DNA from 2 places in the Streptomyces sp. NPDC001822 genome. Region 1 is predicted to be linked to the other one. Evidence: predicted binding sites of a transcription regulator. Region 1 holds the regulator's gene; the other holds the start of a gene.
The links. Region 1 encodes HspR, which represses chaperone genes until heat shock. Its sites were predicted from a motif close to TTGAGNNNNNNNNNCTCAA; they were not measured.

Region 1 (14,479 bases):
CGGCCGTCCCGTCAGCGCTTCCCCGCCCCGTGCACCGTGCGGGAACGCACCGCCACACCGTGCTCACGGCGCCTCCCAGTACCGCGGGTGCACCAGCGTCGACGGCGGTTCCGGACCCCGCCGGACGCACTCCGCCGCCCGCCCTGCCGCCGCCAGCTCCCGTGCCCCCAGCGTCCTCAGCGCCGGGGCCCCGGGGTCGAGGCCGAGCGCTCCCACGCCGTGGGCCGACGCCAGCACGAACCCCCAGTCCCCGGGGGCCCGCGCACCGGGCGTGGCCCGGTCCGGCCCCGCCGCGGAACCCGTGGCCCGCCCGGCCACCCGGTACGGCCGGGTCGTGAGGCCACCCGCCCGCACCGACGCCACCACCGTCCGGAACGTCGAGGGCCTGCTGCCCACCGGTCCCGCGTGCACCACCAGTCGCCCGCCCGGCTCCAGGGTCTCGGCGACCAGCCCGTAGAACTCCGCCGAATAGAGCTTCGTGCTGGCGGTGATCCCCGGGCCGGGGAGGTCCGAGACGACCACGTCGTAGCGCTCGCGCGTGGTCCGCAGCCATGTGAACGCGTCACCGGTGACCGCCGTGAGCCTGGGGTCCTCGAAGGCGTGTCCGTTCAGTCCGACGAGTGCGCGGTCCGTACGGGCCAGGCGAGTGACGGCGGGATCCGGATCGACCACCGCGACGGACGCCACATCCGCGTACCGCAGCACCTCACGGGCGGCGAGCCCGTCCCCTCCGCCCAGGATGAGCACCCGGCGGTGGGGGCCGTTCATCGCCGGGTGGACGAGCGCCTCGTGGTAGCGCCGGTCGTCGCGCGAACTGACCCGCAGCCGGCCGTCGAGGTAGAGGTCCAGCGAGCCGCGGCCCGCACCGGTGAGGACGACCTCCTGGACCCCCGACCGCACGGCGATCCGCACCTCGTCCCCGTACACCGCACGCCGCGCCGCCCGTTCGAAGTCGTCGGCCAGGACCGTCGCCGTGGCGAGCACCGCGATCACCACGACGTTGACGACGACGAGCAGTCGGCGCGACCGGGCGCCGAGGTCGTGCCGGAAGACCCAGAGCACCAGTGCACCGCCCGCCGCCGCGTTGACCGCTCCGGTGAACAGCGCCCCGGTCAGCTGCCCCATCATCGGGAGCAGGAGGAAGGGGAAGGCGAGTCCGCCGACCAGCGCGCCCACGTAGTCGGCGGCGAAGAGGTCCGCGACGGCCCCGCCCGCGTCCTGCCGGTCGACCCGCTGGATCAGGGTCATCAGCAGCGGGATCTCCGCGCCGATGAGGATCCCGATCGCGAGCGAGAAGCCCACCAACGCGTAGCGCGACTCCCCGAGCCAGGCGAAGGAGGCGTAGAGGACCAGCGCCGAGCTGCCGCCGACCAGTGCGAGGGCCGCCTCGATCAGCCCGAACCCGACGGCGGCGCGGGTGCGTAAACGTTTCGCGAGGAGCGATCCGATGCCCATGGCGAACACCATCACCGAGAGCACGATGGAGGCCTGCTCGACCGAGTCGCCGATCAGATACGAGGCCAGGGCGACCAGTTCCAGCTCGTACACCAGGCCGCAGGCGGCGCAGACGAAGACCACGGCCAGCACGAGGAGCCGCCCGGTCCTCGGCCGTACGGGAATCCGCGGCGCACCGCTGCGCAGTGGCGTCTGCTGGTCGATCATGAAACGAACGCTACGTGACGGAAAGGTCGCCGCTTGTCACCCACACGGGTGCAAGTGACGCACGTCGGGCCCGCCCCGCGCGGGCCCGCGCACCCCCTCCGCGAAACGGGCGCCTCGCCCCGCGCCCCCTCAGGAGACGGGTGCCCCGGTCCGCGCCCCCACCCGCGTCCTGGTCACCACGAGCTGGCCCTCCTGCGGATAGGCGTGCCAGGTCCGCCAGTGCACCTGCCCGCGCGTCCGCTGGGCGAGCATCGCGGTGAACGCGTACGGACTGCCCGGGAAGGTCCCCGCCAGCCCGTGCGGATGATCGGCGACCAGCGCGAGCAACTCCTGCGCACGCCCCGCGAACGAGCCCTCGGAGAGCGTCTCGACGCGCGCCGCGAACTCGTACTCCCAGTCGCCCATGCGCTCGGCCACCCCCAGCGGCAGGGGCGCGCTACTGCCCGGCAGACAGGCCACCGTCTCGGAGCAGGTGCGGCGCTCCTCCTCCAGCAGCACCTGGTGAGAGGCGCCGAGGAGCCTCATCTGCACCTTCGCGCCCCCCAGTTGGAGGTCCAGCACGGCGAGGGCGGGCAACGGCTCCCTGCCGAGCGTCCAGGCCAGGTCGGCGGCGCGGGTATCGGAGTAGGCGGTCTGGAGGCTGGTGAGCATGGATCGGCTCCGCAAAACACACAGGGACACGTGGACAGGGGTACCCCGGTGCGGCGCACGTGGGGGGAAGGGGAAGCCCGGCCCGACACGGGTCCGATGGCTGAATGTTCTCTACATCGATGCAATCACGAAGTAGGTCGCGCTCACAGCGTTTTTACCCAACTTGCCGTGGTTTCCATCCCTCAGGGGGCAGCACGGTTCACGTGTTCCCCGCACCCCAACCAAAAGGTGCCCAGCGGGAGTTCACCCGCCGGGCACCTCGGCTCACCGGCCCCGCCCCCCGTCCGGGGCCGGTGGGACCGTCTCAGCTGCCGCCACCACCGCAGCCGCCACCGCCACCGCCCCCGCAGCCACCGCCCCCTCCGCAGGAGTGCCCACCGGTGTGGCTCCCGCACGAGTGGCCGCTGGTGCTGTCCCCGGCCCACCAGCTGCCCGCGTGGGACCCGGCGTCGCCGCCGGTTCCGGAACCCTTCCGGCCGCGCCCGGCACGGCCACCCAGCGGCTTCTTCCGGCCACCCGACCCGGAGGCCAGGGCGACGAACCCCACGACCACGATCCCCAGGAACACGATGAAGACGAACAACTCCACCGACCTCACATCCTTCTGTCCCCCGAAGCGAGGTCCCCGCTTCTCGACTGACCGGTGGATTCCCGTACGCCGCGCGCGCCAAAGCAGACTTGAGCAACTCCAGAGCTTCGGCACAGGATGGCGTCCATGACACAGGGACGACCGCTGCTCAACCGCCGCCTCGCCGAGTTCGGTACGACGATCTTCGCCGAGATGTCGGCGCTGGCCGTACGGACCGGTTCGATCAATCTCGGCCAGGGCTTCCCCGACACCGACGGCCCCGAAGCGGTCCGCGAGGCCGCGGTCCGGGCCGTACGCGCCGGACACGGCAACCAGTACCCACCGGGCCCCGGCGTCCCCGAGCTGCGGAGCGCCGTCGCGGAGCACCAGCGGCGGCACTACGGGCTGGCGTACGACCCCGACAGCGAGGTCCTGGTCACCACGGGCGCCACCGAGGCGGTCGCCGCCTCCCTGCTGGCCCTCCTGGAGCCGGGCGACGAGGTCATCGCCCTGGAGCCGTACTACGACTCCTACGCGGCCTGCATCGCCATGGCGGGCGGGACCCGCGTCCCCGTCACGCTCCGGCCCCACGAGGGCGCCTACCGGCTCGACCTGGACGAGCTCCGGGCCGCCGTGACGCCCCGCACGCGGCTGATCCTGCTCAACACCCCGCACAATCCCACCGGGACCGTCCTCACCCGCGAGGAGCTGGCCGCCGTCGCCGCTCTCGCCTGCGAGCGGGACCTCCTCGTCGTCACCGACGAGGTGTACGAGCACCTCGTCTTCGAGGGCGAGCACATCCCCCTCGCGTCGTTCCCCGGCATGCGCGAGCGCACCGTGACCGTCAGCAGCGCGGGCAAGACGTTCTCTCTGACCGGCTGGAAGGTCGGCTGGATCACCGCGAGCCCGGAGCTGGTCGCCGCCGTGCGCTCCGCCAAGCAGTTCCTGACCTTCGTCTCCGGCGGCCCGTTCCAGTACGCCGTCGCGGAGGCCCTGCGGCTGCCCGACAGCTACTTCGACGGGCTGCGCGAGGATCTGCGTGCCAAGCGGGACCTGCTGAGCACCGGCCTCGCCGAGGCCGGCTTCGAGGTCTACGAGCCCGCCGGGACCTACTTCGTCACCACCGACATCCGCCCGCTCGGTGAGAGCGACGGCTTCGCCTTCTGCCGGGCGCTGCCCGAGCGCTGCGGGGTCGTGGCCGTGCCGAACGCCGTCTTCTACGACCACCGCGAGCAGGGCGCGCACTTCGTGCGCTTCGCCTTCTGCAAGCGCACGGAGGTGCTGGAGGACGCGGTCTCCCGCCTCAAGGGCCTCAGGTCGTCCTGACGAAAAGGGCGGAGGCCCGGCCCGGGGTGCCGGCCACCTGGCCACACCCCGGTCCGGGCCTCCGCCGTCGGACGGATCAGGCCTCCGTGGGCTCTCCGCCCTCGGCCCCGTCCTTCTTCTCCGCGGGCTCGAGGCCCAGGTGCTCGACGAGCCACTTGTCGAACTCGATCGAGGCCCGGACCCAGCTGACCGTCGAGGAGACGAAGTGCTCCAGGCTGACGCCGGTGCCGATGAGCATCTGCGCCTCACCGATCAGCCGCACGGAGCCGGCGACGCCCTCCTCGCCCTCGTGGGCGTGGGTGTAGACCTTGGGCCACAGGGTGCGGCGGTTCCAGTCGTCGATCGCGTCGAGGAGGACGGGACGCTGGTCCAGGGCGTGCGGACGGTCGTAGAACGTCCGCACCGAGAAGACCTGCTGCTCGTCCTCACCGCGGAACATGAAGTACGTGCGGAACTCTTCCCACGGCGCGGCGAGGTCACCCTCGTCGTCGACGACGTACTTCAGCTCCATCTGTTCGAGAAGCTGCTTGACGAGGTCCTGGTCCGGAACCACCGGGCCCTCGGGTCCTGACGCCTGCGGTTCGGGCTGGCCCCCGAAGTTGGGGATCGAGGACGGGTCGATAGACATCGCTGGGTACTCCTGTGGATCGCACGTGTTTGCCTGCCTTCGACCCTAGCCGCGATCGCGGCCCGTAGTCCTACGCGCTCAGGGGAATCGTCCCCGCGCCCGTCTGCCTGGCGCGCGCCCAGGCGACCGCGACGACGACCGCGCAGACCGTCCCGACGAGCCCGGCCCCGCCGATGGTCCTCGCCGAGGACCCGGACAGCTCCGTCACCAGGCCTCCCGCGGCGACCCCGATCCCCTGCATGGCGGTCAGCCCCGACCTGGCCAGGCCGAGCGCCTGGCCGCGCTGGCCGGCCGGGGTCAGCATGACGAAGGTCGCCCCCGCGGTGATCTGGTAGGCCGAGCAGACGCCCGACACCAGCAGCACCAGCAGGGCGACCGCGACACCGGGGCCGGCCCAGTAGACGAGCAGCGGGAGGTTCGCCCCCACCGCCAGCGGCCCGAGCAGCCGCCGGCGGCGCTCCGCGCCCACGGCCGACCGCCCGAGGAGCGCGGCGCCCAGAACCATGCCCGCGGGGTGGGCGGCGAGCAGGAGGCCCACCGACGCGGCGCTCCCGCCCGCCTCCTCGGCGAACGGTGCGGCCAGGCCCTCCGGGAGGACGATGAACCCCGCGAGCCAGCCGAGGGCGACCAGCGACCGCAGCCGCGGGTCCGACCAGATCAGTGCCGCCGCGCTGCGCACCTGGACGTGCATCCGCTTCGGCCGCGCCCCGGCCTCGGCGTCCACCGGCCGCGCCTTGACGCCCAGCCGGATCAGGACGGCCGAGATCAGGAACGTGGCCGCGTTCAGGCCCAGCGAGAGGTGACTGCCCAGCCACACGACCAGCACGCCGCCGGCGGCGAAGCCCACCAGCTGTCCGGCCTGGTGCGTGATCACGATGACGCGCTGCCCGCGTTCGTAGAGGCGGTCGCCGAGCACGGCCGGCATCAGGGCGCCCTGCGAGGCGCCGAACGGGGCCTCGCAGAGCTGAGCCAGCACCAGCAGCCCGGCCAGCAGCGGCAACGGCGTACCGGGAAGGGCCATCAGGCCGACGAGGACGGCGCGCACCAGGTCGCAGCCGATCATGACCGTGCGCCGGGGGAAGCGGTCCGCCAGACCGGTCAGGAGCACCCCGGACAGCAGGGCGGGCAGGGTCGTCAGGGCGTAGGTCGCCGCCGTCCAGCCGGCCGACTCGGTGCGTTCGAAGACAAGCAGCGACAGCGCGACCCGTGCCAACTGGTCACCGAGGACCGATTGCGCATATGCCGCCCACAGCAAACGAAATTCGCTGAGGCGAATGAGGCCGCCACTTCCGAAATCCTTCGATTCCGCACCGATATCGCCAGGTATCCGCTCCGTCATGGGCGTACCTTACCGTTTCCCGAATTCGGGACCGGCCGTGCCCGACATCCGGGAAAAGGGTCCGGAGTGCCCCGATATCACGCCGATCGCAGCCCTGCACCCGTCATCGGAACCGGTCCGATCGAGCGTGTCGATATGTATCGCCGGGATACAAAGAGCGGGGGCCGGGCACGGAGTCGTCCACCATTCGGCCACGGAAAGCAAAAATTCGGCTCGAACTCACGGGCCGCCCCGGGCAAGGACACGTGCCCGATGCACGCACACATGCGGACGGGGCGCGCACACGGGTGTCCCCGGCCGGGGCGTGAAGCCCGCCGGCCGGGGACACCGGGGTAGGCGGTCTAGAGGGTCTTCGCCGCGGTCGCGGCCCCCACCGTCAGGCCGTCGCCCGCCCGGTCCACCCGGACCGTGTCGCCGTCCTTGACCTCGCCCGCCAGGATCTCCTTGGCGAGCCGGTCGCCGATCGCCGTCTGGATGAGACGGCGCAGCGGCCGCGCACCGTAGGCCGGGTCGTTGCCCTCCTCGGCCAGCCAGGCCAAGGCGTCCGGCGACACGTCGAGGTCGATCCGGCGGTCCGCCAGCCGGGCCGCGAGCCGGGCCACCTGGAGGCCCGCGATGTGCGCCAGTTCGTCGCCGGACAGCGCGGAGAACACGACCAGGTCGTCGAGCCGGTTGAGGAACTCCGGCTTGAACGAGGCCCGCACGACCTCCAGGACCCGCGCCTCCTTCTCCTCGGGCGTGGACGACGGGTCGACCAGGAACTGGCTGCCGAGGTTGGACGTCAGGACCAGGATGGTGTTGCGGAAGTCGACCGTCCGGCCCTGGCCGTCGGTGAGCCGGCCGTCGTCGAGCACCTGGAGCAGGACGTCGAAGACCTCGGGGTGGGCCTTCTCGACCTCGTCCAGCAGGACGACGCTGTACGGGCGGCGGCGGACCGCCTCCGTGAGCTGACCGCCCTCCTCGTAGCCCACGTAACCGGGCGGGGCACCGACGAGCCTGGCGACGCTGTGCTTCTCGCCGTACTCGCTCATGTCGATGCGGATCATGGCCCGCTCGTCGTCGAACAGGAAGTCCGCGAGCGCCTTGGCCAGCTCCGTCTTGCCGACACCGGTCGGGCCGAGGAAGAGGAAGGAACCGGTGGGCCGGTCGGGGTCGGCGATCCCCGCGCGGGTGCGGCGCACCGCGTCCGACACGGAGCGGACGGCGTCGGTCTGGCCGATGAGGCGCCTGCCCAGCTCGGACTCCATGCGCAGCAGCTTCTGGGTCTCGCCCTCCAGGAGGCGTCCGGCCGGGATGCCGGTCCAGGCACCGACGACGTCGGCGATGTCGTCCGGGCCGACCTCCTCCTTGACCATGGTGTCGACGGCCGCCTCCTGCTCGGCCTCGTCGGCCTCCGCCAGCTCCCGCTCCAGACCGGGGATCTCCCCGTACAGCAGCTTGGAGGCGGTGTCGAAGTCGCCGTCGCGCTGGGCGCGCTCGGCCTGGCCGCGCAGTTCGTCGAGGCGCTCCTTGAGCTCACCCACCCGGTTCAGGCCCTGCTTCTCCTTCTCCCAGCGGGCCGTGAGACCGCGCAGCTCCTCCTCCTTGTCGGCGAGGTCGCGGCGGATCTTCTCCAGGCGCTGCTTGGAGCCCTGATCGCTCTCGTTCTTGAGCGCCAGCTCCTCCATGTGCAGCCGGTCGACGGACCGCTGGAGCTCGTCGATCTCCAGCGGGGAGGAGTCGATCTCCATGCGGAGCCGCGACGCCGCCTCGTCGACGAGGTCGATGGCCTTGTCGGGGAGGAACCGGGAGGTGATGTAGCGGTCGGAGAGCGTCGCCGCGGCCACCAGTGAGGAGTCGGCGATCTGGACCTTGTGGTGCGCCTCGTAGCGTCCCTTGAGACCGCGCAGGATCGCGATGGTGTCCTCGACGGACGGCTCGGCGACCAGGACCTGCTGGAAGCGGCGCTCCAGCGCGGGGTCCTTCTCGATGCGCTCGCGGTACTCGTCCAGCGTGGTGGCGCCGACCATGCGGAGCTCGCCGCGGGCGAGCATCGGCTTGAGCATGTTGCCCGCGTCCATCGCGGAGTCCCCGCCGGCGCCGGCGCCGACGACGGTGTGGAGCTCGTCGATGAAGGTGATGATCTGGCCGTCGCTCTCCTTGATCTCGGAGAGCACGGTCTTGAGGCGTTCCTCGAACTCACCGCGGTACTTGGCGCCGGCGACCATCGCGCCGAGGTCCAGCGAGACGAGCCGCTTGTTCCTCAGGGACTCCGGGACGTCCCCCTTGACGATGCGCTGGGCGAGGCCCTCGACGACGGCCGTCTTGCCGACGCCGGGCTCACCGATGAGCACCGGGTTGTTCTTCGTACGGCGGGACAGCACCTGGACGACGCGGCGGATCTCCTGGTCCCGGCCGATGACCGGGTCGAGCTTGCCCTCGCGTGCGGCGGCCGTGAAGTCGGTGCCGAACTTCTCCAGCGCCTTGTACTGGCCCTCGGGGTCGGGAGTGGTCACCCGGCGCCCTCCCCTGCTCTTCTCGAATGCGTCCAGCAGCCTCTTCGCACTGGCACCCTGCCCGTCGAGGATCTCACCGGCGCGGCCGCCCTTCGCCGCGACGGCGATCAGCAGGTGCTCGGTCGAGAGGTAGTCGTCGCCGAGCTCCTTGGCGCGCTGGTCGGCGTCGGCGAGGACGGCGAGCAGCTCGCGGCTCGGCTGCGGCGGGGCGACGGTCGACCCGGTGACGCTCGGCAGCGCGCCGAGGAGCCGTTCGGTCTCGGCGCGCACGGTCGCCTGGTCGGCGTCGACGGAGGCCAGCAGGTCGGTGATGTTCGCGTTGTCCTCGCCCGCGAGCAGCGCCAGCAGCAGATGCCCGGGGGTCAGATCGGCGTGGCCGTCCTTGACGGCCCTGCTCGTGGCGGCGTTGAGGGCGTCGCGGCTCTTGTTGGTCAGCTCGGCGTCCACGGGCGTCGTCTCCTCCTCGTGATGGTCCTGCACTATGACTCAGGTAACGGGTACAAAGTTGAGTCTATTCCACTCAAGCCTGAGGATGCGCCCCGCCCGGGCCCGAGTCCCCGATGTCTCTAGGCTGACCCCATGCCTGACGTACGCAACCCCGGCCCCGAGTACCTCGCCTTCTGGCGGGAGCGCCACGTGTGCACCCTGACCACGCTCCGCCCGGACGGCACACCGCATGTGGTGCCGGTCGGCGTGACGTACGACCCGGAGACCCGGATCGCCCGTGTCATCACCGGCGGGAGCACCAGGAAGGCCGCCAACGTCCTCGCCGCCGGCCCGGAGGGCGCGCGGGTGGCGGTCTGCCAGATCCAGGGACGCCGCTGGGCGACGCTGGAGGGCACCGCGGTGGTCCGGACGGACCCCGACGAGGTGCGGGACGCCGTGCGGCGCTACGCGGAGCGGTACGAGCGCACCCCGCGGCACAACCCCGAGCGCGTCGTCATCGAGATCACCGTGGACCGGGCGCTCGGAAAGGGCTGAGGAATTCCACGACCCTTTTCTCTTTTCATCCGGAACAATTCCGGGCAGCACAACGGCGCCATCGTGTTCAGGTCACGATGGCGCCGTTGTGTGGGGGAAGTGCCAGAACGATTTGGAACGACGGGGGAATCGTTCAGGCACTGCGGGGGGTGGCGGAAATGGTCTCTGGTTCGAACAGCTCATGGTCCCGCTGATCAAGATTGACGAAAATCATGCCGTACCGCACGGTGCAGCGAACGGGCTGTGGGGCACCCCGCGGCCGGCGGAGACAGCGATAGGCGCGGATTTCGTCGTCCGCCTCCATCACCACGACGACCGGCTCTCCGAACAGGGTGACCATCAACGAATCGCCCGGGCGGGTGAGTGCCGTGAGCAGATCGATGAAATGCCACCCTGAGCGGTACGCCGTAGCCATCTCCCGCCGGAAGGTTCGGTCGTCCGGTGGCGTGGTCATGCGCCTGCCGCACCCGTCGGAGTGCTCCAGCTGATCTCACCCGGGGCCGCGGCGGGCGTACCCCAGCTGATCTCACCGGGCGCGCCTGCCGCCTGCACGGACCAGCTGATCTCGCCGTCGGCCGGCATTCCCCAGCTGATCTCGCCGGGCGCCGACCCCGCCTGTACGGACCAGCTGATCTCGCCGGGCGCCGCCGCCCGCTCCGACCAGCTGATCTCGCCGGATCCTGCCGCCCCGCCCGCCACGCCAAGGCCCAGGGCCGCGACGAAAGCGGCGGCAAGCACCGAGCGAAGCATTCGCTTATCCATAGTCGGCTTCGTCCTCACTTGTGGATTCCTCTCCCCCGCATCCACGACGATGTCTCACCAGGACCCCACAACGCCACTGGGACGATGCATCATGTTCCTGCATGTTCAGGAACATGGGGGGTGGAGATATGACCACAAGCAGCACAATAGGGATACATCCTCACGGGGTCACCGACCTGTGCGAGGAGGGAAAGCGCCTCTACGCCAGCGCCCTGCGTTCCGGCCGGATTTCGCGCGCCGAGGTCGACCCCGCCCCCTGCCTGATGGACTTCGCGCTCCTGCACCCCGACCCGGACGACACGACGTGGCTCAGGCCCGTCCCTCCCTCCGCCGCCCTGGCCCAGCGCCTGCACCCCCTGGAACGCGAGATCAAGGAACGCCGGCGGCGCTCCGTGGAACTCGCGGAGTCCTTCGAACCGTTCATGGACATCAGCGCCCAGGACCCGCCGACCACCCACGCCATCACCGTGCTGGAGGGCGGCAACAGGATCAACGCGGCGCTCGACCTCGCCACCGCCGAATGCCGCACGGAGGTGCTCACCGTCCAGCCGGGCGGCGACCGGGGCGAGGACCGCCTCAGCGAGGGCCTGGAGCGCGCCCTGACGGTCGTCAACCGGGGCGTCAGCATGCGCACGCTGTACCAGCACACCGTCCGGCACAGCCAGGGCACCCTCGCGTACGCCGCCCGCCTGGCGCAGGAGAAAGTCGAGATCCGCACCCTGGAGGAGCTCATCGAGCGCCTCCTCGTCTTCGACCGCACCGTGGCCTTCATACCCGCGCAGAACGACGACCAGGTCGCCCTCGAACTCCGTCACCCCGGTCTCGTCAACTACCTGGTCAAGGTCTTCGAACAGCTGTGGAGCCGCGCGACTCCGCTGCTCGGCGAGGTCGGTTACGACCCACCGACCAAGGGCATCAGCGGTGTCCAGCGCTCCATAGCCCAACTCCTCGTCGAGGGGCACGTGGACGACTCGATCGCCCGCCGCCTCGGCATGAACGTACGCACCTGCCGGGCCCACGTCGCCAAGCTGTCCGCCACGCTCGGCAGCACGAGCCGCGCCCAGCTCGGCTACCTGATCGCACGGTCGGGAATCCTGGACGAGGACTCCTGACCCGGCCCGCCCTCCCGGGACTCCCCGGCGTCCGGGCCCACGACGCGTCACGGGGCCGGACGGCGCCCCTCACGGCACACGCGGAAGGGGCCCGCCCAACGAGTCCTCGGACTCCCGGGCGGGCCCCTTCACGGTCCGCTCAGTCCTTCGGCCGCTTGGGCCGCCACACCACCAGCGCACCGCTCTGCTGCACGTCCTGGTACGGCACGAGGTCGCGCCGGTAGGAGGCGTGCACCTGGGCCTCGCGCTGCTGCATGGCCACGGCCGCCCCGTCCACCGCCGCCGAGAGCTCGGCGACGCGCTGCTGGAGCGCGGCGACCTGGTTCTCCAGCTCGATGATGCGCTTGATGCCGGCGAGGTTGATGCCCTCGTCCTGCGACAGCTGCTGCACGGTCCGGAGCAGTTCGATGTCGCGCGCCGAGTACCGCCGCCCGCGCCCGGCCGTGCGGTCGGGAGAGACCAGACCCAGACGGTCGTACTGGCGCAGCGTCTGCGGGTGCAGGCCCGAGAGCTGGGCCGCGATCGAGATCACGTACACCGGTGATTCATCGGTCAGCTGATACGGATTACGTCGACGGCCGTCCATCTCAAGCTCCCTTCGCAGCCTGGAACAGCTCCGCCCGCGGGTCCTCCCCCGCGGTCGCCTTCCGGTACGCCTCCAGCGCGTCCTGCGCCTCGGTTCCGAGCTCCGTGGGCACGGACACCTCGACGGTGACCAGCAGGTCGCCACGGGTGCCGTCCTTGCGCACGGCGCCCTTGCCGCGGGCCCGCATCGTACGCCCGTTCGGCGTGCCGGCCGGGAGTTTCAGGGTGACCGGGGGCCCGCCGAGGGTGGGCACCTTCACCTCGCCGCCGAGCGCCGCCTCCGGGTAGGTGACGGGCACGATGATCGTGAGGTTGTCGCCCTTGCGCCCGAACACCGGGTGGGCGTCCACGTGGACGACGACGTACAGGTCGCCGGCCGGGCCGCCGCGCTCGCCCGGGCTGCCCTTGCCGCGCAGCCGGATCCGCTGGCCGTCCAGCACGCCCGCGGGGATGCGGACCTGCATCGTGCGGGCGGACTTGGCCCGGCCGCTGCCCTTGCAGACGTCGCAGGGGTCCTGGGCGATGAGGCCCCGGCCCTTGCAGTCCACACAGGGATCGGTGAGCGAGAAGCCGCCGCCCGTCCCGCGCGACACCTGACCGGTGCCCACACAGGTGGGGCAGACCCTCGGAGTGCCGTTCTTGTCACCGGTGCCCGAACAGGCCTTGCAGGGGGCCTGGCTGGACATCCGCAGCGGGACCGTGGCCCCGTCGACCGCCTCGGTGAAGCTCAGCGTCACCTCGGACTCGATGTCCTGGCCCCGGCGCGGCTGGACACGCGTGCCTCCGCCGCCCCGGTTGAACAGCCCGCCGAAGACGTCGCCCAGGCCGCCGCCGCCACCGAACCCGCCGGCGCCGCCCGCCTGTCCGCCACCCGGCGCGCCCCCGAAGAGGTCGCCCAGGTCGAAGTTGAAATTGCCGCCCGCGCCGCCGGGCCCCGCCCGGAAGCCTCCGTTGCCGAAGAGGGCGCGCGCCTCGTCGTACTCCTTGCGCTTCTTCGGGTCGCCGAGGACGTCGTTCGCCTCGGAGATCTGCTTGAAACGCTCCTCCGCCTTGGCGTCACCCTTGTTGGCGTCGGGGTGGAACTCGCGCGCCAGCTTCCGGTACGCCTTCTTCACCTCGGCGTCGGTGGCGTCCTTCGGGACGCCGAGGACCTTGTAGTAGTCCTTCTCGACGAAGTCCTTCGTGCTCATCGACGTCCCTCCTTCCGGACGACAGGCCGCACGGCCGGCCCCTTGGCCGGCCGCACGCCCCGTCGGTGTTCACCGCAGTGGTCGGACACGATGTCAGACCTCTTCGGTGCCACCGCTCTCCTCGTCGTCTGACTTCTCTTCCTTCGCCGCCCCGGGCGTGGCGCCCGGCTGCGGTTCGGCCACGGCCACCCGCGCGGGGCGGATGGTGCGCTCCCCGATGCGGTACCCGGGCTGCAGGATCGCCACGCAGGTCGTCTCGGTGACGTCCGGCGCGTACGAGTGCATCAGGGCCTCGTGGATCGTCGGGTCGAAGGGCTCGCCCTCCTTGCCGAACTGCTGGAGGCCCAGCTTCGCGACGACCGTCTCCAGGGATTCGGCCACCGACTTGAAGCCGCCCACGAGCTCGCCGTGCTCACGGGCCCGGCCGACGTCGTCGAGCACGGGCAGCAGCTCGCTCAGGAGGCCCGCGACCGCGACCTCCTTGACCTGCACCCGGTCCCGCTCGACGCGGCGACGGTAGTTCTGGTACTCGGCCTGCAGCCGCTGGAGGTCGCCCGTGCGCTCGTTGAGCGCGGTACGCACCTGGTCCAGCTGGGCCGTCAGGGCCGCTGTCTGCTGTACGTCCCCGGCCGGGGCCGCCGCCTCCTCCTCGGAGGGGGAGGCGGCCTTCGGCTCGGCGTCGTCGGCACTGGCGCCGGAGGGGACGTCAGGCTTCTCGTCGAAGCCCGGAGTCTCCTCGGTCACACCGCACCGCCCTTGTTGTCCTTCTCGTCGTCCACGATCTCGGCGTCGACGACGTCGTCGTCGGCCCTGCCCTGACCGTCGCCCGGCGCCTCGGCACCCGGCGCCGCACCCTCGGACTGGGCGTTGGCGTACATCGCCTGGCCCAGCTTCTGGGAGACGGCCGCGACCTTCTCGGTGGCGGTGCGGATCTCGGCGGTGTCCTCGCCCTTGAGCTTCTCCTTCAGCTCGGTGAGCGCGGTCTCCACCTCGGCCTTGACGTCGCCGGGGACCTTGTCCTCGTTGTCCTTGAGGAACTTCTCCGTCTGGTAGACGAGCTGCTCGCCCTGGTTGCGGGACTCGGCGGCCTCACGGCGGCGGTGGTCCTCGTCGGCGTACTGCTCGGCCTCTTCGCGCATCCGGTTGACCTCGTCCTTCGGCAGCGAGGAGCCACCGGTGA
Region 2 (14,479 bases), on a different contig from region 1:
GGGCGGCCAGCAGCGACGTCACCTGAAGCCCCAGACCCGCACCGTCCGCGGCCTGTTCACCGGCCTCGAAGGACGCCGGGTCCGCCAGCCTCGCATTGAGTTCGCCCATCCGGACCGTCGACATGCCGATGCCCTCGTCCTGGACCGAGAGCATCACCTCCCCGGTCTCCAGCAGCCAGCCGGAGAGCTCCACATGGGAGTCGGGCGGCGAGAAGGACGTCGCGTTCTCCAGGAGTTCGGCGACCAGGTGGCTCAGGTCGTCCGCGGCGAAGCCGGCGATCTGGGCGTGCGGCGGCAGGGACTGGATGGTGACCCGCTCGTACCGCTCGATCTCGCTGACGGCGGCGCGCAGCACGTCGACGAGCGGGATCGGGTTCACATGGCCCTGGCCGTGGTCGGCTCCCGCGAGGACCAGCATGTTCTCGCTGTGCCGGCGCATCACGGTCGCCATGTGGTCCAGCTTGAAGAGCGTGGCGAGGCGCTCCGGGTCCTGCTCCCGCTCCTCCATGCCCTCGATCACGCCGAGCTGGCGCTCGACCAGGCCGAGGGTGCGCAGCGAGAGGTTGACGAAGGTGTGGTGGACGGTGTTCCGCAGCCGCTCCAGCTGGGCGCTCAGTTCCACGATCTGCGCCTGGAGTTCGGAGCGCTGGACGGTGAGGGCCTCCCGGCCCGCGACGAGCTTCCCGCGCTCGGCCTGGAGGCTCTCCAGCCGTCCGGTGACGTCGTGGTGCAGCCCGTGCAGCCTGCCGTGCAGGGCGTTGATGGACCGTACGACCTGGGCGAACTCGTCGTTGCGCCCGGTGTAGCGGACGGGCTCGGCGGTCTCGGGCTCGGCGGCGATGCGGCCGGCGCCGATGCGCAGGACGGCCAGGGGCTGGGTGAGGGTGCGGGCGACGGCGGTGGAGACGCCCACGGCGATGAGCAGGCAGCCGCCGAGCAGGGCCAGGCGGAGTTCGAGCGCGGTGACGTCGTCGTCGCGCAGCGCTTCCAGGCGCTCGACCTGGGCGGTTCCCAGGGCGGACTCGACGCTGCGCATGCGGTCGATCCGGCCGGAGAGCGCCGCCTCGACCTTCTCGGGGTCGGCCGACCGGTCCGTGCCCGACAGCTCGGGGCTGTCGGTGAGCCGGGTGAGGTACTTCTCCGCGCTGGTGACCTGGGGGCCGGTGACCGTGGAGGCGAGCCGGTCCCTGGCGGAGGGGCCGGCGGCCTGGTCGAAGTCGGCGAGGGCCGCGAGTTCGCGCACCCGGGCCTGCTGGGCGGCGGCGCTCAGTTCGTCGCGTGTGCGGTCGTCCTCGCCGCCGCTCTCGTCCTGGGTCTGGACGGGCAGGCCGGTGAAGGGGTCGATCTGCGGCTGCTGCGGCTCCGTGCCGGGCACCGCGAGTGCGGCCAGCAGGAGCCCCCGGGTGGCGGAGGCCTGCTCGACGGCCGTGCCCAGAGCGAGCGGGGCCCTGGTGGCGTCGGCGGCGCGCGGCGGGGTCTTCTCGGCGAGTTCGTCCGCGAGGTCGTGGAGCTTGGCCACGACCTCGGAGTACGCCTGATAGGCCTCCGCCGCAGAGCCCTTGCCCGTCAGGGCGGTGCGGCGCAGCGAGGGGATGTCGGAGAGCTCGCGGCGCAGGGCGGCCGGAGCGGCCTCGCGGATCTCGTCGACCTGCTGGTCGACACGGGCCGCGAGGCTCGCCGTGTCGTCCTTCCCGTCCTCGTCGCGCCCTCCCGCGATGTGGGCGACGACGCCGTCACGCTCGTCCGCGAGGGAGTGCGCGAGGGTGATGGCCTGCTGGTTCAGCGCGGCGAGCGTGACCAGCCGTTGGGACTCGTTGAGGTCGGAGGAGGCGCTCAGGGCCGCCGGGGCGCCCGCCGCGATGACCGTGATCCCCACGACGGCAACACCGGCGACGAGCCGGTTGCGTACTCGTACGGTCCGCTTGGAGGCACTCGCCGCCTGGGGCGGGGCCCCGGACTCCTCGCGCGTGCCGTCCTTGCTCCGAGGCCGCTTCTTCTGCACCGGTGCTCGCAATCTTGACTCGTCCGCCCTTGAAGCAGAGGTGACGCACGGTCACATGTGATGAACACCCACCCTGGCGTGCGCCGTACGGCTTCCGACCATTCCAGCGCTTCTGAAGAGGGGGCCGCGCATCAACCGCTCCGCCACTCGAACGAGTGAACATCACTCTGGAGTTGGCGAACAAGTCTCCCCACGGACGACCCCCGCCATGCACGGGCCGCCGGGTGGAACTTCCGGCCCGGCTTTGGCAGGATGCCCGCCCGCATATGCGCAAGGCATCCCGGCCGGTCGGTGTGACCCCCTTGACCTGCCCGTACGGCCCAACAGCACGATCGTGCAGGGTGCGTGAAGGCGTCGTGCAGACTGGCCGGATGCGCATCGACCTCGCCACCGGACCAGGCAGTCCCGAACGCCCCAACGAGGACTGGGTGTCGGTCGCGGCCCCTGCCGCCGGCCTGGGCGGCACCCTCGTCCTGCTGGACGGAGTCACGCCTCCACCGCAGGACGACGGCTGTGTGCACTCGGTTCCCTGGTTCACGGCGCGGCTCGGCGGGGCACTGGTCGAACTGTCCGCTTCGCGGCGGGATCTGACGCTTACCGAGATTCTCACCCTGTCCATTCGCCGCACCGCCGACGTTCACCGTTCCGGGTGTGACCTTTCTCACCCGCGCACGCCCCAGGCGACCGTGGTCGTGGCGCGCTGGGACGACCGGCGCGTGGAGCACCTGGTGCTCTCCGACTCGGTCCTGCTCGTCGAGGCGCCCGACGGCTCCGTGCGCCCCGTGCTCGACGACCGCCTCGACCGGCTTCCGCCCGGCTCACTCGCCTCGGAGGAGATCGCGGACGCCCGCGTACGGAACAAGGAGGGCGGCTTCTTCACCGCCGCCGCGGACCCGGGGGTGGCGTCACGCGCGGTGACCGGGGAGAGCCCCCGGGCCGAGGTGCGCGCACTGGCGGCGATGACCGACGGGGCGAGCCGGTGGGCGGAGACGTTCCGGGAAGGCGACTGGACCGCCACGCTGGGACAGCTGCGCAAGGACGGACCGCAGGGCCTGATCGACCGGGTCCGGGAGCTGGAGCGGGCCGACACCGAGCGCGTGTACCTGCGCCGGGGGAAGCGGCACGACGACGCGACGGCGGTTCTCGTGGAGCTGTAGCCGCCGCCGGCCCCGGGCGGCTCGCGCCCGCCGGGGATGACGGGCCGGCCCTCAGCTCCCGGTGCGCTCGTTGAAGTGGTGCAGCAGCCTGGCCAGTTCCGCGACCTCGGCCCGGTCCCAGCCCGCGAGATTGCGGGCGTACCGTCCGCGCCGTGCGTCGCGGACCGTGCGGAAGCGCGCGAGACCCTCGTCGGTGAGGTGGACGAGCGAGGCGCGGCCGTCCGCCGGATCGGTCTCCCGCGCCACCAGCCCGAGGACCTCCAGGGCCCGCAGCTGACGGCTCATGGTCGCCTTGCCGACACCGAAGTACGCCGCCAGGTCGGTGGCCCGCTGCCGCCCGGTCGACTCCAGCCGTACGAGCAGTCCGTACGCGGCGGATTCCAGGTCCGGATGGACCTCGCGCGCCATCTCCCCGGAACTGGCGCGCGCACGGCGCAGGAAGACCGCCAACTCGCGCTCCAGCGCCAGGAACTCGTGGTCCACACCGCTTCCGGCGCTCGCACCGGGCCCGTCGCCGCTTCCGCTGCCGTGCACGTCCGCACTCCTCACACGCTTTCCCGCGAATGAATCCTCGACTCCGGCCGTCACCGCAGCGTGGCCAGTATTTCGCAGGTGCGGCCCTCCGCCGTCGACCGGACTCCTCCCGGAGCGCTCGGCCGGCCTCCTCCCGGTGGGGAAGACGGCGGCCGCCGCTCCGCCGAGACCCCGGCCCGGGTGCGGCCGGCCGCTCCGCACCCGGGCCGCGGCCTCGGTGACGTCCCCCGGGACCGGGGCCGCTCGGCCCGCACCCCCCACTATGCACTCCACGTATACGCTCTACGTATAGTCACTCCGTGCCGCACCGCCGGCGTGCTGCCGAGCCCCTGGGGAGGGACCTGTCGTGTCTGTCGTGCCTGTCGTGCCTGTTGTGTCCACAAGGACGAAGCCGCTCGGGGCGGGGTTGGCCGCCGCTCTTGTGACCGTGCTCACCCTCGCGCTCGGCGGGTGCTCGATGCAGACGACGGCGCCGGCGTCGGCGCGCGCCGGTGCCGCGTCGGACGCCAAGGGTTCCTTCGGCCGGACGGACTGCCGCAAGGCCAAGTGCATCGCGCTGACCTTCGACGCCGGACCGTCCGAGGACACCCCGCACCTCCTGGACGTGCTCAAGGAGGAGAAGGTGCCTGCCACCTTCTTCCTGCTGGGCAGGGACCACGTCCTGAAGCACCCGGACACCGTGCGGCGCATCGGGGCGGAGGGACACGAGGTCGCCAACCACACCTGGTCGCACCGGATCCTGACCGGGAAGAAGCCAGGTGAGATACGGGCCGAGCTGGAGAGGACCCAGGACGCGATCGAGAAGATCACGGGAAAGAAGCCCCGGCTGATGCGTCCGCCGCAGGGCCGCACCGACGACGAGGTCTCGAAGGTCTGCGAGGAACTCGGACTCTCGCAGATCCTCTGGAGCGCGACGGCCAAGGACTACTCCACGACCGACTCGGCGCTGATCAGGAAACGGATACTCGACCAGGCCGGCAAGGACGGGATCATCCTGTTGCACGACATCTACAAGGGAACGGTCCCCGCGGTTCCCGGCATCATCCACACCCTGAAGCAGCGGGGCTACACCTTCGTGACCGTGCCCCAGCTGATGGCTCCGGCCGAGCCGGAACCCGGCACGGTGTACCGCCCCTGACCCCTCCGCACGCGGAACGGCCCGCCCTCCGGGGAGAGCGGGCCGTCCGTACCGGCCGTGCGCGCGGTGCCACGCCCGTCACGACATGGCACCTACGCCGCGGCCGGGACCCTTGTCCTCGCCCTGGCCGTGGCCGGGACGAGCGCGATCTCGAGGACCTGACGGACGTCGGTCACCGGGTGGACCTCCAGGGTGTCGAGGACCTCGGCCGGGACGTCGTCCAGATCCGCCTCGTTCCTCTTGGGGATCACCACGGTGGTGATCCCTGCCCGGTGGGCCGCCAGCAGCTTCTGCTTCAGCCCGCCGATCGGCAGCACCCGTCCGGTCAGCGACACCTCGCCGGTCATCGCCACGTCGGTCCGGACGAGCCGCCCCGACAGCAGGGACGCCAGCGCGGTCGTCATGGTGATACCGGCACTCGGCCCGTCCTTGGGGACCGCGCCCGCCGGGAAGTGGATGTGCGCCCCCCGGTCCTTGAGGTCCGCGACCGGGAGTTCGAGTTCCGCGCCGTGCGAGCGGAGGAAGCTCAGCGCGATCTGTGCGGACTCCTTCATCACGTCGCCCAGCTGGCCCGTCAGGGTCAGTCCGGACGCCCCGGTCTCCGGGTCGGCCAGTGACGCCTCGACGAAGAGCACGTCCCCTCCCGCCCCGGTGACGGCGAGCCCGGTCGCCACACCCGGGACCGCGGTACGGCGCTCGGCGGGGTCCTGGGCGGACTCCGGCACGTGGTGCGGCCGGCCGATCAGGCCCCGCAGGTCCTGCTCGGACACCGTGAACGGCAGTTCCCGGTCCCCCAGCTCGTGCTGGGCGGCCACCTTGCGGAGCAGCCGGGCTACGGCGCGCTCCAGGTTCCGCACCCCGGCCTCCCGGGTGTACTCACCCGCGAGCTTGCGCAGGGCGGACTCGTCGAGCGCGACCTCGCCCGTCTCCAGGCCCGCCCGCTCCAGCTGGCGCGGGAGGAGGTGGTCGCGTGCGATGACGACCTTCTCGTCCTCGGTGTAGCCGTCCAGCCTGACCAGCTCCATGCGGTCAAGCAGAGCCTCGGGGATGGCTTCGAGGACGTTGGCCGTCGCCAGGAAGACCACGTCGCTCAGGTCGAGTTCGACCTCCAGGTAGTGGTCGCGGAACGTGTGGTTCTGCGCCGGGTCGAGCACTTCGAGCAGGGCGGCCGCCGGGTCGCCCCGGAAGTCCGAGCCGACCTTGTCGATCTCGTCGAGCAGGACGACCGGGTTCATCGACCCGGCCTCCTTGATCGCCCGGACGATGCGCCCCGGCAGCGCGCCGACGTACGTACGCCGGTGACCGCGGATCTCCGCCTCGTCCCGGACACCGCCGAGCGCGACCCGGACGAACTTGCGTCCCATGGCGTGCGCGACGCTCTCGCCCAGGGACGTCTTGCCGACTCCGGGCGGGCCGACGAGCGCCAGCACCGCACCGCCCCGGCGGCCTCCGACCACACCCAGCCCGCGGTCGGCACGCCGCTTGCGCACCGCGAGGTACTCGGTGATGCGTTCCTTCACGTCCTGCAGGCCCGCGTGTTCGGCGTCCAGGACCTCCTGGGCGCCCTTGATGTCGTAGGCGTCCTCGGTCCGCTCGGTCCACGGGAGTTCGAGGACCGTGTCCAGCCAGGTCCGGATCCAGGAGCCCTCGGGGCTCTGGTCGGACGCGCGCTCCAGCTTCTCGACCTCCTTGAGGGCGGCCTCGCGGACGTTGTCCGGCAGATCGGCTGACTCGACGCGGGCACGGTAGTCGTCGGACTCGTCGGCACCGGACTCCCCGTTGAGCTCGGAAAGCTCCTTGCGCACCGCGTCGAGCTGGCGCCGCAGCAGGAACTCTCGCTGCTGCTTGTCGACGCCCTCCTGGACGTCCTTGGCGATGGATTCGGCGACATCCTGCTCGGCCAGGTGCTCACCGAGCCACTGGATGGCGAGCTTCAGACGGGCGACCGGGTCCGCGGTCTCCAGCATCCGGACCTTCTGGCCGATGGTGAGGAAGGGCGAGTAGCCGGAGTTGTCGGCGAGCGCGGAGATGTCCTCGATCTGCTCCACCCGGTCCACGACCTGCCAGGCACCGCGCTTCTTCAGCCAGCTGGTGGCGAGGGCCTTGTACTCCTTGGCCAGCTCCGCGACGGATCCGGGCAGGGGGTCGGGCGCGGACACGTCGATCCGGGTGCCCTCCACCCACAGTGCGTTGCCGGGCCCGCTCGTGCCGGCGCCGATCCGCACGCGGTGACGGGCCCTGATGATCGCCCCCGGGTCCCCGTCGGCAAGACGGCCGACCTGCTCGACCGTGCCGAGGACACCGATCCCGGTGTAGCTGCCGTCGACACGCGGCACGAGCAGCACCTGGGGCTTGCCGCTGCCGGCCCGGGCGACGGCCTGCGCGGCCTCCACCGCGGCGCGCACCTCCGCGTCCGACAGGTCGAGCGGCACCACCATGCCGGGCAGTACGACCTCGTCGTCGAGCGGCAGCACGGGCAGGTCGACCGGCGCGAACGTCTCGGCCTTGGACTCAGCAGTCATGATCTTCCCTTCGGCAGCCAAGTTGAGCTATGTGCACTCAATGCTTGTGAGCCCAGGAATGTTCCCCACACTCTGTTCGCTGTGGGCGATCACCACTCGGCCTGCGTGCGACCTGGGGAGATCCGGTGAAGGCCCGACGCGGCCGACGGCGCACGGGCGGGACCCGCACGCCCTTGGGCGCGACACCTTCTTCCACAGCAGCACCACCCGGGCCGCCGCCATTCCCCGCATCTCCCGGCAGCGCTCCGACACGCCCCACGGCCCCGGGCCCGGCTCCCACCCCGAACGGGGCGGGAGCCGGGAAACCGGTGGTCCGGAGCCGACGCGGCGGGGAGAATCGACGGCCCGAACAGCCACCCGCCCGAGACCGGAGAACGCACACATGTCCGCCACAGACACCCCCCGCCCCGTCGTGCTCGACCGCCGGGACGGACCGTTCGGTGAAGTCGTCCTGCGCGGGCGCGGCGAGGACTTCGAGATCATCGCGAACGGCTGCTTCCTGATGGACACCTCGGACGGACGCTCCGAGCGCCTGCTCGTCGACGCCGCGCTCGCCGCCCTGCCCGCCGACCGGCCCTCCCCGTCGGTCCTGATCGGCGGGCTCGGCGTCGGCTTCTCCCTGGCGCGGGCCGCGGCCGAGCCCCGCTGGGGCAGGATCGCGGTCGTCGAGCGGGAACAGGCGGTCGTGGACTGGCACCTGGACGGCCCTCTCGGCCGGATCTCCGGTGCGGCCCTCGCCGACCCGCGGACGGAGATCCTGCGCACGGACCTGGTCGCGCACCTCCGCACGGCCACGGAGCGTTACGACGCCCTGTGTCTGGACATCGACAACGGCCCCGACTGGACCGTCACCGAGGACAACGGGAACCTCTATTCTCCGGCCGGTCTGACGGCCTGCCGGGCGCGCCTGACCCCCGGCGGAGTGCTCGCCGTGTGGTCGGCGCAGCCGTCCGCGGAGTTCGGGCCGGCTCTACGGAATGCCGGATTCCACGCCGTAACGACCGAAGAAGTAGCCGTTGCCCGAGGTGTGCCGGACGTGGTCCATCTCGCACTCCGGGACGACTGAACCCCCACCCGGTATGCACGGCCCCGCCCTGCCGGGGGCCGCACGCGGTGCGGCCGGTGATCCACACCCTTTCCGTGGGTAACACCTTCACGACGGACAACACCCTGCGTAGCCGGAAGGCCTCCCGTGCCTTTACGCTCTGACCGGCACAAGGGATCACCGACGACATCCACAAGCGATAACCGTGCCTCCGGGGGAATGGCCTCCGCGAGAACGGGCAGGGGCGGGGCGATGGAACAGACACACACCACCCACAACGGCGTCGCGGCCACCCCCGGGGCTCAGCGCCGGGTGCTGGTGGTCGAGGACGACCCGACGATCGTCGACGCCATCTCCGCCCGTCTGCGGGCCGAGGGCTTCCTGGTGCAGACCGCACTGGACGGCCCCGCGGCAGTGGACGCGGCCGAGGCGTGGCAGCCCGACCTGATGGTGCTCGACATCATGCTTCCCGGTTTCGACGGCCTGGAGGTCTGCCGCCGCGTGCAGGCCCAGCGCCCCGTGCCGGTGCTGATGCTGACAGCGCGCGACGACGAGACCGACATGCTGGTCGGACTCGGGGTCGGCGCCGACGACTACATGACCAAGCCGTTCTCCATGCGTGAGCTGGCGGCGCGGGTCCACGTCCTGCTGCGCCGGGTCGAGCGGGCGGCACTGGCCGCCGTGACCCCCCGCAGCGGCATCCTGCGACTCGGTGAGCTGGAGATCGACCACGCACAGCGCCGCGTCCGGGTGCGCGCCGACGACGTCCACCTCACCCCGACCGAGTTCGACCTGCTGGTCTGCCTGGCCAACACCCCCCGTGCGGTGCTGTCCCGGGAGCAGCTGCTGGCCGAGGTCTGGGACTGGGCGGACGCCTCCGGGACGCGCACGGTCGACAGCCACATCAAGGCTCTGCGCCGGAAGATCGGCGCCGAGCGCATCCGCACCGTCCACGGTGTCGGTTACGCCCTGGAGACCCCCGCGCCATGACCCGGCCCGGCTCCGGACTGCGGCCCTTCTCGATCAAGGCGAAGCTGGGCGCGCTGGTCGTGATCTCGGTGTTCATCACGACCGGGCTGCTGATCGTCGCGCTGCGGACCCGGACCGAGTTCCGGTTCATCACGGTCTTCTCCGTGATCGCCACCCTGCTGATCACGCAGTTCGTGGCCCACGGCCTGACCGCTCCGCTGGACGAGATGCGCTCCGTCGCCCGGTCGATCTCCCACGGCGACTACACGACGCGGGTGAGCGGCGCCGGGCGGCGGGACGAGCTGGGCGACCTGGCCCAGACGATCAACCGCATGGCGGAGGACCTGGAGGCGGAGGACCGGCACCGCAAGGAGCTGGTGGCGAACGTCTCCCACGAGCTGCGCACGCCCATCGCCGCGCTCAGAGCCGTGCTGGAGAACGTGGTGGACGGGGTGTCCGCCGCAGACCCGGAGACGATGCGCACGGCGCTGAAGCAGACCGAGCGCCTGGGCAGGCTGGTGGAGACCCTCCTCGACCTGTCCCGGCTCGACAACGGCGTGGTCGAGATCAAGGCACGCCGTTTCGAGGTCTGGCCGTATCTCTCCGGCGTACTCAAGGAGGCGAACCTCGCCGCCTCGCAGCGCCGGCTCTCCTCCGGCTCGGGCAACCACTCCCGTACGGACGTCCACCTCCACCTGGACGTCTCACCGCCCGAGCTCACGGCCCACGCGGACGCGGAACGGCTGCATCAGGTGGTGGCCAACCTCATCGACAACGCCGTCAAGCACAGCCCGCCGCACGGCAGGGTCACGGTGCTCGCGCGGCGCGGTGCGCACCCCGAGTCGCTGGAGCTGGAAGTCATCGACGAGGGGCCCGGCATCCCCGAGGCGGAGCGCCACCGGGTCTTCGAGCGCTTCAACCGCGGCCAGGCGCCGTCCCCGCACGGGCCGGGCAGCGACGGCGGCACAGGGCTGGGGCTGGCGATCGCGCGCTGGGCCGTGGACCTGCACGGCGGGAGGATCGGTGTGGCCGAATCAGCGCGCGGTTGCCGGATTAGAGTCACTCTCCCGGGTAACACGCAACCCCGTAGTTGACTCGGCGTTCGAAGCGGAGGAGCACGTTCTCCCCACGCCCGGAAAAGAGATACGGTCCAAGGGGCCACAGCGCTGGCCCGCGTAGCGGAACTCTGCTTGTTTCCCGCCATTTCATGCGCCGAAACCCGGCTTCCGATGTGATGTGCACGACGAAGACCGGCCCGGCCTGCACGTAACGGCTGGGGAGGCGTAGCCTTGATTTCCGCTGTCCATCACCTTGTGAAGCGGAAGAGGGCGGTTGCCGCCGTGTCGTCTCAGTCCCCCAGTAACTCGAGCATCTCGACCGATCAAGAAGCGGGCTCCGGGTCCAACCCGGCCGCCGCCTTCGGCCCCAATGAGTGGCTCGTCGACGAGATCTACCAGCAGTACCTCCAGGACCCCAGTTCGGTCGACCGCGCCTGGTGGGACTTCTTCGCCGACTACAAGCCGGGCGCGTCCGGCACGGCGGACAAGCCCGTCCCCGCACCCGCGGGAGCGGTGACACCGCCGCCGGCGACCACCGTGGCGAACACCGTCGACCACAGCGCTCCGGCACCGGCCGCGCCGCAGGCTCCGGCCGCAGCCGCCGCCCCGGCTCCGCCCGCCGCGGCTCCCGCGGCCGAGGCGGCGGCCCCCGCGCCGGCTCCCGCCGCTCCCGCGAAGGCAGCCCCGGCAGCCGCTCCGGCCCCGGCGAAGAGCGATGCCCCGGCCGAGGCCCCCGCCGGCCCGGAGTACGTGACGCTGCGCGGCCCGTCGGCCGCCGTCGCGAAGAACATGAACGCCTCCCTGGAACTGCCGACGGCCACGTCCGTCCGCGCCGTCCCGGTGAAGCTGCTCTTCGACAACCGCATCGTCATCAACAACCACCTGAAGCGCGCCCGCGGCGGGAAGATCTCCTTCACGCACCTCATCGGGTACGCGATGGTGCAGGCTCTCAAGGCCATGCCGTCGATGAACTACTCCTTCGCGGTCAAGGACGGCAAGCCGACCCTGGTCAAGCCGGAGCACGTCAACCTCGGCCTCGCCATCGACCTGGTGAAGCCGAACGGCGACCGCCAGCTCGTCGTCGCGGCCATCAAGAAGGCCGAGACCCTCAACTTCTTCGAGTTCTGGCAGGCCTACGAGGACATCGTCCGCCGTGCCCGCGTCGGCAAGCTCGGCATGGACGACTTCTCCGGAGTCACCGCCTCGCTGACCAACCCCGGCGGCATCGGCACCGTCCACTCCGTCCCCCGCCTGATGCCCGGACAGGGCCTCATCATGGGCGTCGGCGCGATGGACTACCCCGCGGAGTTCCAGGGCACGTCGCAGGACACCCTGAACAAGCTGGGCATCTCCAAGGTCATGACGCTGACCTCGACGTACGACCACCGGGTCATCCAGGGTGCGGCGTCCGGCGAGTTCCTGCGCGTCCTGTCCCAGCTGCTGCTCGGCGAGAACGAGTTCTACGACGAGATCTTCAAGGCGCTGCGCATCCCCTACGAGCCGGTCCGCTGGCTCAGGGACATCGACGCCTCGCACGACGACGACGTCACCAAGGCCGCGCGGGTCTTCGAGCTGATCCACTCCTACCGGGTCCGCGGCCACGTCATGGCCGACACCGACCCGCTGGAGTACCGCCAGCGCAAGCACCCCGACCTGGACATCACCGAGCACGGCCTCACCCTGTGGGACCTGGAGCGCGACTTCGCGGTCGGCGGTTTCGCCGGCAAGACGATGATGAAGCTCCGCGACATCCTCGGCGTCCTGCGTGAGTCGTACTGCCGCACCACCGGCATCGAGTTCATGCACATCCAGGAGCCGAAGGAGCGCAAGTGGCTCCAGGACCGGGTGGAGCGTCCGCGCCCCGCTCCGGAGCGCGAGGAGCAGCTGCGGATCCTGCGCCGCCTCAACGCCGCCGAGGCGTTCGAGACGTTCCTGCAGACCAAGTACGTCGGCCAGAAGCGGTTCTCGCTGGAGGGCGGCGAGTCCGTCATCCCGCTGCTCGACGCGGTCATCGACTCCGCCGCCGAGGCCCGCCTCGACGAGGTCGTCATCGGCATGGCCCACCGCGGCCGCCTGAACGTCCTGGCGAACATCGTGGGCAAGTCGTACGCCCAGATCTTCCGGGAGTTCGAGGGCAACCTCGACCCGCGGTCGATGCACGGCTCCGGCGACGTCAAGTACCACCTGGGCGCCGAGGGCACCTTCACCGGTCTGGACGGCGAGCAGATCAAGGTCTCGCTGGCCGCCAACCCCTCGCACCTGGAGGCGGTCGACCCCGTCCTCGAGGGCATCGCGCGCGCCAAGCAGGACATCATCAACAAGGGCGGCACGGACTTCACCGTCCTGCCCGTCGCGCTCCACGGCGACGCGGCCTTCGCGGGCCAGGGCGTCGTCGCCGAGACGCTCAACATGTCGCAGCTGCGCGGCTACCGCACCGGCGGCACCGTGCACGTGGTGATCAACAACCAGGTCGGCTTCACCGCCGCCCCGGAGTCCTCGCGCTCCTCGATGTACGCCACGGACGTGGCGCGCATGATCGAGGCGCCGATCATCCACGTCAACGGCGACGACCCGGAGGCCGTGGTCCGCGTCGCGCGGCTCGCCTTCGAGTACCGGCAGACGTTCAACAAGGACGTCGTGATCGACCTCATCTGCTACCGCCGCCGCGGTCACAACGAGGGCGACAACCCGGAGTTCACCAACCCGCAGATGTACACCCTGATCGACAAGAAGCGCTCGGTGCGCAAGCTCTACACCGAGTCCCTCATCGGTCGCGGCGACATCACGCTGGAAGAGGCCGAGCAGGCGCTCCAGGACTTCCAGGGCCAGCTGGAGAAGGTCTTCGCGGAGGTCCGCGAGGCCACCTCGGCACCGTCCCAGCCGCATGTCCCGGACGTCCAGGCCGAGTTCCCCGTCGCAGTGAACACCGCGATCTCCTCGGAGGTCGTGAAGCTGATCGCCGAGTCCCAGGTCAACATCCCCGACGAGATCACCGTCCACCCCCGCCTGATGCCGCAGATGCAGCGTCGCGCGGCCTCGGTGGAGAACGGCACGATCGACTGGGGCATGGGCGAGACCCTGGCCATCGGTTCGCTGCTGATGGAGGGCACCCCGGTCCGGCTCGCCGGCCAGGACACCCGCCGCGGCACGTTCGGCCAGCGTCACGCCGTCCTCGTCGACCAGAAGACCGGCGAGGACTACACCCCGCTGCTCTACCTGGCCGACGACCAGGCCCGCTACAACGTCTACGACTCGCTCCTCAGCGAGTACGCGGCGATGGGCTTCGAGTACGGCTACTCGCTGGCCCGCCCGGAGTCGCTGGTCATCTGGGAGGCGCAGTTCGGTGACTTCGTCAACGGCGCCCAGACCGTCGTCGACGAGTTCATCTCCTCGGCCGAGCAGAAGTGGGGCCAGACGTCCGGCGTCACCCTGCTCCTCCCGCACGGTTACGAGGGTCAGGGCCCGGACCACTCGTCCGCCCGCCCGGAGCGTTTCCTGCAGATGTGCGCGCAGGACAACATGACGGTCGCGATGCCGACGCTCCCGTCGAACTACTTCCACCTCCTGCGGTGGCAGGTGCACAACCCGCACCACAAGCCGCTGATCGTCTTCACGCCGAAGTCGATGCTGCGTCTCAAGGCCGCGGCCTCGAAGGCGGAGGAGTTCACCACCGGCGGCTTCCGCCCGGTCATCGGTGACGAGTCGGTCAACGCCGAGGCGGTCCGCAAGGTCGTCTTCTGCGCGGGCAAGCTCTACTACGACCTGGACGCCGAGCGCGAGAAGCGCGGTGACACGGAGACGGCGATCATCCGTCTGGAGCGCCTGTACCCGCTGCCGGGTGCGGAGATCCAGGCCGAGATCGCCAAGTACCCGAACGCCGAGAAGTACCTCTGGGCCCAGGAGGAGCCGGCGAACCAGGGTGCGTGGCCGTTCATCGCGCTCAACCTGATCGACCACCTGGACCTGGCCGTGGGCGCCGACGTGCCGCACGGTGAGCGCCTGCGCCGCATCTCGCGCCCGCACGGCTCGTCCCCGGCGGTCGGTTCGGCCAAGC

Region 2: lon (endopeptidase La) is a predicted target of HspR. The motif match lies at 7,376-7,394, and genes of this name have one in related genera.

Annotation. Positions count from the first base shown of each region.
Region 1 covers NZ_JBIATW010000014.1:4,929-19,407, reverse strand. The annotation lists gene ACFYY2_RS27165 (polyamine aminopropyltransferase) at 64-1,662, opposite strand; gene ACFYY2_RS27160 (DUF2617 family protein) at 1,792-2,313, opposite strand; gene ACFYY2_RS27155 (hypothetical protein) at 2,618-2,902, opposite strand; gene ACFYY2_RS27150 (pyridoxal phosphate-dependent aminotransferase) at 3,029-4,207, shown strand; gene ACFYY2_RS27145 (YbjN domain-containing protein) at 4,284-4,835, opposite strand; gene ACFYY2_RS27140 (MFS transporter) at 4,906-6,174, opposite strand; gene clpB (ATP-dependent chaperone ClpB) at 6,516-9,116, opposite strand; gene ACFYY2_RS27130 (pyridoxamine 5'-phosphate oxidase family protein) at 9,249-9,650, shown strand; gene ACFYY2_RS27125 ((2Fe-2S)-binding protein) at 9,784-10,104, opposite strand; gene ACFYY2_RS27120 (hypothetical protein) at 10,101-10,412, opposite strand; gene ACFYY2_RS27115 (helix-turn-helix transcriptional regulator) at 10,541-11,524, shown strand; gene ACFYY2_RS27110 (heat shock protein transcriptional repressor HspR) at 11,664-12,110, opposite strand; gene dnaJ (molecular chaperone DnaJ) at 12,112-13,299, opposite strand; gene grpE (nucleotide exchange factor GrpE) at 13,393-14,043, opposite strand; gene dnaK (molecular chaperone DnaK) at 14,040-14,479, opposite strand, start outside.
Region 2 covers NZ_JBIATW010000007.1:162,834-177,312, reverse strand. The annotation lists gene ACFYY2_RS18550 (nitrate- and nitrite sensing domain-containing protein) at 1-2,002, opposite strand, end outside; gene ACFYY2_RS18545 (hypothetical protein) at 2,374-3,159, shown strand; gene ACFYY2_RS18540 (MarR family winged helix-turn-helix transcriptional regulator) at 3,211-3,693, opposite strand; gene ACFYY2_RS18535 (polysaccharide deacetylase family protein) at 4,151-4,831, shown strand; gene lon (endopeptidase La) at 4,924-7,353, opposite strand; gene ACFYY2_RS18525 (spermidine synthase) at 7,736-8,419, shown strand; gene ACFYY2_RS18520 (response regulator transcription factor) at 8,651-9,388, shown strand; gene ACFYY2_RS18515 (ATP-binding protein) at 9,385-10,461, shown strand; gene ACFYY2_RS18510 (multifunctional oxoglutarate decarboxylase/oxoglutarate dehydrogenase thiamine pyrophosphate-binding subunit/dihydrolipoyllysine-residue succinyltransferase subunit) at 10,708-14,479, shown strand, end outside.